One region of the Mucilaginibacter gracilis genome, then DNA from elsewhere that is predicted to be linked to it. Evidence: riboswitches for the same ligand, from Rfam matches in the RefSeq annotation. Region 1 holds a riboswitch; each other region holds the start of a gene.

The links. Region 1 has a riboswitch for S-adenosylmethionine ahead of BDD43_RS16855 (O-acetylhomoserine aminocarboxypropyltransferase/cysteine synthase family protein). Riboswitches for the same ligand answer to the same signal wherever they lie in the genome.
Region 2: linked by a shared signal. The riboswitch ahead of BDD43_RS02485 (cysteine desulfurase family protein) and the one ahead of BDD43_RS16855 (O-acetylhomoserine aminocarboxypropyltransferase/cysteine synthase family protein) in region 1 are both predicted to bind S-adenosylmethionine.
Region 3: linked by a shared signal. The riboswitch ahead of BDD43_RS02630 (cysteine desulfurase family protein) and the one ahead of BDD43_RS16855 (O-acetylhomoserine aminocarboxypropyltransferase/cysteine synthase family protein) in region 1 are both predicted to bind S-adenosylmethionine.
Region 4: linked by a shared signal. The riboswitch ahead of metH (methionine synthase) and the one ahead of BDD43_RS16855 (O-acetylhomoserine aminocarboxypropyltransferase/cysteine synthase family protein) in region 1 are both predicted to bind S-adenosylmethionine.

Annotation. Positions count from the first base shown of each region.
Region 1 is NZ_RBKU01000001.1:3,814,179-3,817,303, forward strand. It holds gene BDD43_RS16855 (O-acetylhomoserine aminocarboxypropyltransferase/cysteine synthase family protein) at 1-1,235, opposite strand, end outside; SAM riboswitch class I at 1,507-1,618, opposite strand; gene BDD43_RS16860 (trans-sulfuration enzyme family protein) at 1,718-2,836, opposite strand; gene BDD43_RS16865 (ankyrin repeat domain-containing protein) at 2,879-3,125, opposite strand, start outside.
Region 2 is NZ_RBKU01000001.1:594,053-597,177, forward strand. It holds gene BDD43_RS02470 (hypothetical protein) at 1-135, opposite strand, end outside; gene BDD43_RS02475 (winged helix-turn-helix transcriptional regulator) at 444-737, shown strand; gene BDD43_RS02480 (hypothetical protein) at 954-1,163, opposite strand; SAM riboswitch class I at 1,301-1,402, shown strand; gene BDD43_RS02485 (cysteine desulfurase family protein) at 1,462-2,592, shown strand; gene BDD43_RS02490 (isopenicillin N synthase family dioxygenase) at 2,713-3,125, shown strand, end outside.
Region 3 is NZ_RBKU01000001.1:628,434-631,558, reverse strand. It holds gene BDD43_RS02640 (peroxiredoxin family protein) at 1-894, opposite strand, end outside; gene BDD43_RS02635 (histone H1) at 913-1,101, opposite strand; SAM riboswitch class I at 1,221-1,336, shown strand; gene BDD43_RS02630 (cysteine desulfurase family protein) at 1,424-2,524, shown strand; gene BDD43_RS02625 (TlpA disulfide reductase family protein) at 2,547-3,125, shown strand, end outside.
Region 4 is NZ_RBKU01000001.1:1,927,689-1,930,813, reverse strand. It holds gene BDD43_RS08290 (hypothetical protein) at 1-125, shown strand, start outside; gene BDD43_RS08285 (Bax inhibitor-1/YccA family protein) at 190-924, shown strand; SAM riboswitch class I at 1,086-1,196, shown strand; gene metH (methionine synthase) at 1,350-3,125, shown strand, end outside.

The DNA.
Region 1 (3,125 bases):
ACGGCAACGCGCAGCAGGGTAGGTGTAACACCGGCTGCCGCTTGTTCCTCATCAGTTAATTGTTGGTGGGTAGTAGCTGCCGGCTGAATAATTAAAGTTTTAGCATCGCCAACGTTGGCTAAATGGCTAACCAGTTTAAGGTTGTTAATCAGCTCGCCTGCGTTTTCTTTTTCGCCGTTAAGCTCGAATGACAGTACTGCCCCAAAACCATTTTTAAGATATTTTTTAGCTAAAGCATGATAAGGTGACGATGGCAAGCCCGGGTAGTTTACCTTAGCTACCTGCGGATGATTTTCCAGCCATTTAGCAAGTTCTAAAGTATTATCAACATGGCGTTGCACACGGAGCGATAAGGTTTCTAAACCCTGTATCAGCAAAAACGAATTGAATGGCGATTGCGAAGCACCAAAATCGCGTAAGCCCTCAACCCGCGCACGGATAATATATTGAATGTTACCGAACGGCCCGCCAATACCAAAAACATCGGCAAATACTAACCCATGATACCCTTCGGACGGCTCGGTAAATTGCGGAAACTTGCCGTTACCCCAATTGTAATTACCGCCATCAACAATAACACCACCAATGCTGGTGCCGTGGCCGCCTATCCATTTAGTGGCGCTCTCTACCACAACATGCGCACCATGCTCTAACGGGCGGAAAAGGTAACCACCTGCGCCAAAAGTGTTATCAACAATAAAAGGCAAATCGTATTTATTAGCCAGTGCGGCTATCTTATCAAAATCGGGAATATTAAAGCCGGGGTTACCTATAGTTTCCAGGTAAATTGCTTTGGTGTTTTCGTCAATCAGTTTTTCAAAGCTTTCGGCGGTATCGTCTTTGGCAAAGCGGGCCTCAATGCCAATACGTTTAAAGGCTACCTTAAACTGGTTATAAGTGCCGCCGTAAACAAATGGCGAACTCACAAAGTTATCGCCAACCTGCAATATGTTATTGAGTGCTAAAAATTGCGCCGCCTGGCCAGATGCTGTGGCTAAGGCTGCAACACCACCTTCGAGGGCTGCAATACGTTTTTCAAATACATCCGTAGTGGGGTTCATTAAGCGGGTGTATATGTTGCCAAACTCTTTTAGGGCAAATAAATTGGCACCGTGCTCGGCGTTTTTAAATACGTATGATGTGGTTTGATATAATGGTACCGCCCGCGAACCTGTTGTTGGGTCGGCTTCCTGGCCGGCGTGGAGTTGCAGAGTTTCAAATTTTGGAGTTGACATGGGGATGTTGTTTTAATGTTTTTTTTACCAATTTTAATTTAATAATGTCCGGTTAAGCAAATTTCAAAGGGATGCCCTGCATCCATTTTTGAAATTGTACACGAAATTTTCGGGTGAGTGAAAAAGATACGCGCTTTCTGTCGTTTAGCAATAACGGCAGCAACACATATACATTTGGCGGTTTAAAACAGGGGCCAAAGCATAAGCGTTAAAAGGCTTGGTGCGGTAATTAAAAGTGTCTAAAAGCAACAACAGTATTTTCATGGTTGTACATTTATATTCCCCGATGATCCATTCACCGGGCCAGGATTTGGCACCTTCTCCGCTTTGGAGGGTTGCCAGTGGGTTAATGAGCCTGATCTCTCGCCACTTCTTTATAAATCAAACCTTTTTAGAGGTATTGATTTTTGGTATCGCTACCAAATAATGTTTCAAATATAGTGTATGAAAAATCATTTTTCAAAACTATATTTCGAGTATTTTTATATCGTATTGATAGCCAGTGATATATCTTCTATTAAATCCTCTATATTTTCTAACCCTACCGATACCCTGAGCAGGTTAAAAGGGGTTTTAGTGTCGGGCCCTTCAATGGTTGCCCGGTGCTCTATCAGGCTCTCAACGCCGCCTAAGCTGGTGGCCTGTGTAAAAAGCTTTACGGCGTTAACTACGGTGGCAGCCTGGTTAACACCACCTTTTACACAAAAAGAAAGCATACCGCCAAAGCTTAACATTTGCTGTTTGGCAATTTGGTGTTGCGGGTGCGATGGCAGGCCCGGATACATTACGCGCTCAACCTTAGGGTGTTTCTCTAAAAACTCGGCCAGTATTTGTGCATTTTGTACGTGGCCTTTCATGCGGTATGGCAGGGTTTTAATGCTGCGCACCAGCATATAGCAATCGGCAGGCGAGGGGATGGCGCCGCCCATTTCTTGCACTTGCTTTATTTTTTGCCACCAATCGTTAGTATGGGCAGTTATGAGGGCTCCGCCCATTAAATCGCTATGGCCGCCAAAATATTTGGTTGCCGAATGCATCACCAAATCGGCACCTAAAGTTAAGGGCTGCTGGCAAATGGGCGTAGCAAAAGTGTTATCAACAACTACCAAAAGCTGGTTCTTTTTAGCTATGCTAACTACTTTTTTAATGTCGGTAACCTTTAATAAAGGGTTCGATGGGGTTTCTAACCATATTAAAACGGTGTTGGGTTTAATATGGTTTTGCAGTGTATCGGTATCGTTAATATCAATAAAATCAAACTCCAGTATTCCCACAAAAACATTTTTCAGCAGGTTGCGCAAGCCGTGGTACATATCATCGGGCGCAATAATGTGGCTGCCTGGTTTAAGCGATTGGAATGCGGCCATACCCGCTGCATTGCCCGATGAAAAAGCGGCAGCATCTAACCCGCCTTCCAACTTAGCCAGCACGTTCTCTAACGATGTGCGGTTAGGGTTGCCGGCCCTGCTGTAAATATAACCGCCGGGGTAACCTCCATTTTCGCGTAAAAAAGTTGTTGATGTAGTGATGGGCTGTATTACAGCACCCGTTGCTTTATCGGTATGGTTGCCTGCGTGTATGGCTATGGTTTCTATTTTCATGGTGATGGGGTGTTTGGTAAAACAGTGCTTACATTGCAATCGCTACTGCAATAGATCGCACATTTCTGCGTGTCCATTACTTTTGGCGGCCTGGCAAATGGTCTGGCCATCCGCGCCAATAAATGTTGTATCCGCATGGTATTTTAATAGCAGTTTTACAATTTCTTCATTGCCATATTTTGCCGCTAAAAATAAAGCTGTTTCCTTATCCCGATTCACAGCATCCGTTTTGGCACCATTCTCGAGTAATATTTTTACAATTTTTGTGTGCCCTTTAAACGACGCTATA
Region 2 (3,125 bases), 3.2 Mb from region 1:
GGTCAGGTGTTTATATATCCTCTTTTTTTTCAGCGAGACGATGTTTTTTTCGTCAAAATCATCATATCGGAAATACTTTGAAGGGCGATAGAGTTTATTCTCCTTGCCTTCCAAGCGTACCCTGGTATCGACCACAGAAATCACGCAAGATATCTGCGGACGTAATGCGGGTGCCGTGTCGAGCGACGATATACTTTTATAGATCTGGTCTGTAACCCTTCCTGAAAACCGGACTGCTTGTGGTGCGAATACTATTTTTGAGAGTCTGACTAACCAATCAGATGGCTTGTCAAGAAAGTCTGCTCAAAATCAATATATTAGACTGCTCAAAATCAATATATTAGACTGCTCAAAAATAACTTTGTAACCTATTTGAAACTTCAAATGAAACTATCTTTTGAATTAGATGCGCTCACCACCGGGCGATCCGCGACACCATGGATATGCTATCCGGAAAATGGAAAATCCGAATAATTGGCTCCCTTAGTTTCGGGAAAAAGCGATTCATGGAACTCATTGCAAATATTGAGGGTATTGCAGCCAAAATGCTATCCAAAGAATTGCAGGAACTGGAGTTAAATGGATTAGTTAAGCGTACTGTCCTGGAAACAAAACCCATAACAGTTCAATATGAACTTACTGGCTACGGAAGATCGCTAAAACCAATTATTGATGAAATGGCCGTTTGGGGAAAGCAACACAGGAAAAACATCATTAAGGAAATGACCACCTCGTAGAATTTAAAACACGTCAGGTTGACGATGAAAAAATTAGGTGGTAAATAGATGTGAATACTGCTTCATCAGATGAGTAATATGTCTGTTGCTTTATTTACAAGATCGGCGAAATAAAGGCCTTAACCTCTTAAAAAAAAGTAAAGCCCCTGATGGGCAGGGGCATTTACTAACCAATTATAAACCTAATATGAAAAGAATTCTTATTTCACACAGAAGTCAAAAAAGATGCTCCGTAAAGTATGAATCGTGTAACGATCTCATATGATTCGAATAAGCGTCGTTCCAAACCGGCAGGTCATCATTCCATGTCAATGATGTCGAAACCCATATCAGCCGGCTGTCATCAGCAGGCTTGCTTTCTTTGCCGTAATAAAGGAATGAAGTGATCCTTTTCCAAATGTTTTTTAACGATCCTTCCAACGCCATTTTTTAAATTACATGAGCCCCTATTTTGAGTACTTCCTTGACAAATCTATACAAAGAATTGTACTTTTCAAATTAATTCTATAAAAACTATAGACTTTATAGAATATAATCTATATTTGCTGGTGAAACGTTCTTTATACTTATCCAGAAAGACCGAGGGAATGGCCCTGTGACGTCTTAGCAACCTCTATTGAATATAAAAGGTGCTAACTCCAACTCCTCCGGGAGAACGATAAGAATACATAGCTGTCCCACAGCTTTCTGGCGATAGGTAGATAAGACATAAAAAATAAAAAAGATGAATATTTATCTCGACAATGCTGCCACCACTCCGCTCCACCCCCAGGTACTGGAAGCGATGACCCCTTACCTTTTGAATCATTTTGGAAATCCTTCTTCAAACCACGGTGCAGGAAGAGAAGCCAGGGCCGCTTTGGAAAGTTCCCGCAAGAGGATAGCCACCTTATTGAATGCAGAAGCGGAAGAGATCATTTTTACCTCAGGCGGAACCGAAGCAGATAACATCGCCATCGTTTCAGCGGTGACGGCCAACCGGATCGACCATGTGATCACCACGGTATTCGAACATCCAGCCGTTTTACAAACACTGAGATCCTTAAGTCAGCAATATCATACCCGTATCAGCTTTATCAGGCACGACAAAAAAGGCAATCTAGACCTGAAACATCTCGAATATTTGCTAATGACCAATACACGTAACCTGGTATCTGTTATGCACGCCAATAATGAAGTGGGTAACCTGAATGATATCGAATTTATCGGCGATCTCTGTGAAAAATACGGTGCTCTGTTTCATACGGATACGGTACAGACCATGGGACATTATCGGCATGATCTCAGTAAATTAAAGGTGCATTTTTTGGCGGCCTCGGCGCACAAGTTTCACGGGCCTAAGGGTGTTGGATTTTTGTATTGCCGAAAAGGGCAGCAGCTGAACCGGATCATCCATGGCGGGGGGCAGGAAAGCGGCGCACGTGCGGGTACTGAAAACATACCGGGTATTGTTGGAATGGCCAAAGCATTGGAGATCGCTTGTAACCATATCGAAGAAGACAGCAAATATATCAGCCAGTTAAAAAGCTCGCTGGCCGGCAACTTAACAGAAATATTGCCGGACCTCCGGTTCAACGGAAATTCAGCGCATCCCGATAAAAGTCTTTATACGGTTTTAAGCGTGAGCCTTGCGCCTGCAGACATTGATTTACTCCACTACCTGGATAGTGAAGGTATAGCGGTATCCGGTGGCAGCGCCTGTTCAGGTGGGTCGCCTTCCCTGGTACTCAAAGCGCTCGGGGCGGATCCTGCACGAATAACTATCCGCTTTTCATTCAGTAAATTCAATACACCTGAAGAGATCGAACGGGTGGTAGAAAAACTGGCAGCGGTTTACAATTCGGTGGCAGCCTGAATGATCCAATGACCTTTTTTGGAAGTTAGGAATATGCAAGCTGCATTAAATTAACTACGATAAGAAAATCCGCTTAGCATAGTACCTTAAATCGCTTATATTAGGTCTTGAACTTATATCATGCATAAAACAATTATCCCCATCATCGACTTCCAGCAAATAGACAACCCGGAACATCAGGTTACCATCGCCAGGCAAATCTATCATGCCTGTACCGAGCATGGTTTCTTTTATGTTTCGGGTCACGACGTGGACGATGAACTGCAAGGCGAATTGATGGAAAAAAGCAAACTCTTTTTCGCGCTCGTGGAAAGCGAAAAATTAAAGATCGCCATGGCGAAAGGCGGCAGCGCCTGGCGGGGATTTTTCCCGGTTAACGCGGAACTTACGTCTGGCAAACCTGATAAAAAAGAAGGCCTGTATTTTGGCACCGAATTGCCCGATGATCATCCCAAGGTTAATGCAGGTATACCGTTACATGGCCGAAATTTATTTCCCGACTACCCACCAGGCTTTGACCAAACCGTGTTGGC
Region 3 (3,125 bases), 3.2 Mb from region 1:
ATGGTTTTTCTTATACCAGGGGGCAACAAAAGTAGCTTCGTCCATACAGTTAGGGCACCAGGTACCGCCGATGGTCAGGATCACGACTTTGTTTTTAAATTGAGCATCCTTCAGCGATACCTTGTTACCGTCAGCATCAGGTAGCGTAAAGTCGAAGGTTTGATAACCATCTTTCAGGTAGGTCAATTTATAAGGATCAGGTAAAGCGGCAGCGGCATTTTTCGTCGCATTAAAAGGCTGGCCGCTGGCCGTACCCGTTAGGCTCCCGGCAGCATCGAATGTACCGGTGTAGTAAGCTGCGCCACTACCAATAAAAGCAGAGAGGTAGAATTTATTGCCTTGCACCACACCTTCCAGGTAACGCGAATCGCCGGTAATGCTTAAAAAGGTAGCAAATAACTTATTGCCATCCTGTTTGAACACACCTACCTTTTTTTCGTCTGTTCCATTCCTGCCTTTAAAAAGGACATCATATTTTCCGGAAATATCGCCTGCCGGTTTTTCGCCGTTATCGGCAAAGCGGTAGCTGATACCATAGTTAGCTTCTACGGGTGTTATTCTGCCGGAATGATCTTTCTTTCGTAAAACGCCGTCCAGTTTTTTGTCGCCGATCTTCAATGCAAATTCATTATCGAACTGGTCGAAGGCCACAAACAATGAATCTCCCTTTTGCGTGATACCTCCGGTTTCAAAGCGCTCACCGCCGTTCAGCAAGTAAATTTTGGCTGTCGCAGCGGATTTACCCTTGACCTCGAAATTAAAGGGTACGTCGGTGTCGTTAGGTTGGTGAAAAACGCCGCGCCATTTGCCTTCCGGGATAAACTGGCTCTGCGCTACAGATGTTCCTGCAATAAAACTGCAAGCGAGAAATAAATATTTATTTGAGATTTTCATGAAGTATCTACAGGTCAATTATAAACCTCCTTTAGGCTTTGTCTTCAGTTCCGCAACTTCGAGCCTGATTTCCTGGGCAAGTTTTTTGATAGCCTGAAGACCGTTGCGCACGCGCGTTCCTGCGGCTTTGTTACCGTTCTCATAAAATTTTGTTACATCAGATTCGATGTCTGCTACAGTTGATTTAAGATCTGCAAATTTTGACATGTTTTTTAATTTAAATGGTTAATAGCGACAAACATAAAAAAATAAATTTAATTCTATAAAGTCTATGGAATTAATATACATTTGTGATGTTTAAGTAAAGTTAAGTCAGAGTTCTTTGATACTTATCCAGAAAGACCGAGGGAAAGGCCCTTTGACGTCTTGGCAACCTCTACAGCGTTCCGCTGATAAAAGGTGCTAATTCCTCCCTGGAGTAATGCACCGGGAAAGATAAGTTAACAAAGCACACCTTTACCATTAAGTGCTAAGAAAATGGCGCTTCTAAGAATAGGGAATCAAATAGTTTGCTTGATTACATATTGATATGAATATCTATTTAGATAATGCAGCCGCCACACAACTGGACCCTTTAGTTCTTGGTGCCATGACACCACTTTTGCTAAATAACTACGGAAGCCCGTTTTCGCATCATCAGCAGGGACGTGATGCATTAGCGATTATTGATTTTAGTAAAAAAACTGTAGCTCGCTTGCTGAAGGCATCGCCTGAGGAGATTATTTTTACTTCCGGGGCTACCGAAGCGGATAATATTGCCATCCTTTCCGCTGTGAAGCATGAAGGTATCAGGCATGTGGTCACTACACAATTAGAACACCAGGCGGTCTTGTGCACTTTAAAGGATCTCGAAAAAGAAGGAATTATACGGGTCAGTTATGTTCGCAATGACAGTTCCGGTAATCTTGATCTGGATGGGCTGGAACTTATATTGAAAACCAAACCACGAAGCCTAATCACCATCATGCATACCAATAATGAGATAGGGACCCGATATGATATCGCCAGGATTGCTGCCTTGAGTGAAAAGTATGGTGCGTTGTTCCATACTGATGCTGCTCAAACCATAGGGCGCTATAACTTCAATCTTACCCGGTTGAAGGTTCATTATTTAACCGGATCAGGTCATAAGTTTCATGGGCCTCAGGGTATTGGATTTATTTTTATACGGAAGGGGCTTCGGGCTGCACAGCTCGTTAAAGGCGGGGAACACGGAAATGTTAACATCGCGGGTATCGCCGGCATGGCGAAAGCTCTTGAGGTAGCGCATGGCAAACTTGCTGAGGACCAAGAATACATATGGGAACTAAAGAGCAAGTTGCTTTCACAGCTTCAAAACCGTATATCAGACATACGCTTTAACGGCAACCCTACGGATAAAGATCAAAGTTTAGAAACGATATTGAGTGTCAACTTCCCATCCACCCGCTCATACTCCGGATTAACGGATTACCTGGACAGATCAGGTATAGCTGTTTCGGGCGGTAAGACCTCACATGTTCTCGAAGCTATAGGGATACAGGTGGGTTACGAAACAATCCGGTTTTCCTTCAGCAAATTCAATACACCCGTAGAGATCGACCAGCTAACAGATATTTTGGTCGCAGTATATAATTTACAGGCAGCTTAATAGCTGCAATAAACTAAAACATATGAAAAAACAATTGACAACAGCCCTTATATTGTTACCCACAATACTTTTGGCACAACAGGTAAATTATCAAATCCACGGACGTGTTGGAACACTGGACGCCCCCGCTAAAGCTTACCTGACCTACCGCACCGATTTGGGCAATACCACCGATTCAGCAACAATAACTCAGGGAAATTTTAGTTTTAGCGGTAAGTTGGATGATCCGCTAAAAGCCAACCTGATCATCTCTCAAGATGGCGAAAACCTGCGAAAATTAAGGAAGGCCGACGCCATCGTACTTTACCTGGAAAATGGAAACATCGCTGTTGAGGCGACCGATTCTGTTTCACACGCCCGCATCAATGCCGGTTCTTTAAATAAAGCTAACCAGGAACTCACACAGGCGCTATTGCCTTACACGAATCAATTAAGGGCGGCGACACTGACCTACCGTTCTTTGCCGAAAGAACAGCAGAATGAGCAGGCTGAAAAAGAATACGATAAAAAGACCGATGCCATTGAGCAAAACCAAAAAATTGTCCTGGCGTCATTTATTAAAACACATTCCAATACGATCATTAGTTTAGATGCGCTCAAA
Region 4 (3,125 bases), 1.9 Mb from region 1:
AACAAAACAACATCGATTATTACATCAACTTCGGCGGTGCATTAGACGACCTGAACTGGCGCACCTTAAAACCCGTGCAAGTATTTAAAAAAGTAGAAGAACAACTGGTAAAACGGTTGAATTAATATCTAAGAGTTTTACTAAATTTGAGCCTGAACCATTAGGCAAACATTAATTAATTTTATACAAATGGAAGAGCAAAAAATAAATTACAGATACGATAGTGTAATACAATTAGACGAAACCGCATCGTCACGCAGATTTTTATCAGGCGTATTTACCTGGATGTTTGCAGCATTAGGTATCTCTGCATTGGTAAGCTATTATTTTACAGGAAGCGAAGCCTTGTTAAAACTGATATTCGACCCAATTACCGGCGGACTAACCGGCTTAGGCTATCTTGCTATTTTTTCACCGGTAATTTTTGCGCTGTTAATGCAAATAGCTTACAATAAAATAGCTTACCCTATACTGGTTTTGCTATTTGTTACCTATGCCACTTTAATCGGCATCAGCTTTAGCTTAATATTTTTAGCCTATTCGGCAACGGCTATATTCGGTGTTTTCATAACAACATCGCTTGTTTTTGGTATTATGGCCATTGCGGGGTATTACACCCATCAAGACTTAACCAAAATGGGTACAATTCTTTACACCATATTTATTGGCCTGTTTATAGCATTCATGGTAAACTTCTTTATCGGTAGTGCCGCTTTAGATTATATTTTAAGCTGCATTGGTGTTGTAGTATTTGTTGGCCTAACGGCTTACAAGGTACAAATGTTAAAACGCATAGGCTCGGGTATGGAATATGGCAGCTTGCCTTCAAAAAAGTTAGCTTTAATTGGCGGCCTTCAATTGTACATTACATTTATTAACTTGTTTATGATGTTACTCCGCCTATTTGGAGGTAGCAGAAGATAATTTCAACAAAATATCAACTCAAAGCCTCCGCCAAAGCGGGGGCTTTGTTGTTTAGGCCGGTGTCGGTCGCTATGGTCAAACCAATGTCTTATCTTAACTCCGGGCTTGGTGTGTTAGTGCGTCGCTCTTGCATCTCTGCCTTTTATTGTGCAACTTTGCGCTGCTTATAGAGAAAGACGGAGGGATTAGACCCTGCGATGTCTTAGCAACCTGTACTTACAAGGTGCTACATTCTACTTAAACCACACTTCGCGGTTTAGGACAGATAAGCGAAAGTCAACACCAATGCCCGACTTTTCGATATAAGCTTGTTTACGTATTGCGATTTGAGTATTGCGTATTGCGATTTTAAGCGAGGCTAAAACCCTTTGTTCAACTTCGTAAAGCTCATCTCATTACGCAATACGCAGTACTCAATACAAAACATGGATATCAGACAACAATTACAAAAACGCATTCTCATTATCGACGGGGCTATGGGCACCATGATACAACGGTATCAGCTCACCGAAGCCGACTTTCGTGGGGAACGTTTTAAAAATCATCATTCGGATTTACAGGGCAATAACGACCTGCTTAACATAACACGCCCCGATATTATTAAGGCCATACATGCCGAATACCTGGAGGCTGGTGCCGATATTATTGAAACCAATACCTTTAGCACACAGGTAATATCCCTTGCCGATTATAAACTGGAAGAACTGGCTTACGAACTGAGCTACGAAGGCGCACGCCTTGCCCGCCAGGTAGCCGAAGAATATACCCTTAAAACCCCCGATAAACCCCGCTTTGTTGCCGGAGCCATCGGTCCAACCAATCGTACAGCATCACTATCACCCGATGTTAACGACCCTGGTTACCGCGCCGTTACGTTTGATGATTTGGTTGATGCCTATTACACACAGGTACGCGGCCTGGTTGATGGCGGTTCGGACGTACTGCTCATCGAAACCATATTTGATACCCTTAACGCCAAGGCAGCCATTTTCGCCATTAAAAAGTACGAAGATGAGTGTATAGCTACCGGTAAAGATTATCCTGCCTTCCGCAAAACGGGCGGCATCATGATCTCCGGCACCATTACCGATGCCTCGGGACGTACCTTATCCGGGCAAACCGTTGAAGCCTTTTGGAACTCCATACGCCATGCCAACTTACTTTCGGTAGGTTTAAATTGCGCTTTGGGTGCTAAAGATATGCGCCCGCATATTGAAGAATTATCCGCAAAAGCGGGCGTATATATTTCGGCCTATCCTAATGCCGGTTTACCCAACGAGTTTGGCGCCTATGACGAGGCTCCACACGAAACCGCCCATTTGGTTGAAGATTTTATGCAAGCGGGTTTAGTCAACATTGTTGGCGGTTGTTGCGGCACAACTCCCGATCACATCAGTTGCATTGCAAAAAAAGCTTACAATTTCCCCCCCAGGCCCATCCCCGTTATTGAAAATAACATGCGCCTGAGTGGTTTAGAAGCTATTACCCTCACCGCCGAAAGCAATTTTGCCAACGTGGGCGAGCGTACCAATATTACCGGATCGCCAAAGTTTAGCAAGCTTATTTTAGCCGAAGATTACGAAGGTGCCTTAGTGGTTGCCCGCCAGCAAGTTGAAGGCGGTGCCCAGGTAATTGATGTAAACATGGACGAGGGGATGATTGATTCGGAAGCCGCCATGACTAAGTTCATGAATTTAATAGCCTCTGAGCCCGATATTGCCAAGCTGCCCATCATGGTCGATTCCAGTAAATGGAGCGTAATAGAGGCTGGCTTAAAGTGCCTACAGGGCAAGGGTATTGTAAACTCCATTTCGCTAAAAGAGGGCGAGGATAAATTCCGCGAATCGGCCCGTAAAATTATGGCTTACGGTGCAGCTACCGTTGTGATGGCGTTTGACGAAACCGGGCAGGCCGATAGTTTGGCCCGTCGTATCGAAATTTGCCAACGCAGCTACAACATACTGGTTAACGAAGTTGGCTTCCCTCCCGAAGATATTATTTTCGACCCCAATATTTTAACAGTTGCCACCGGACTGGAAGAACACAACAACTACGCGGTTGATTTTATTGGAGCCACCCGCTGGATAAAGCAAAACCTGCCGCATGCCAAGGTTAGCGGTGGCGTAAGTAACATATCGTTCTCGTTTAGGGGTAACAATACTGTGCGCGAGGCCATGCACTCGGCCTTTTTATACCACGCC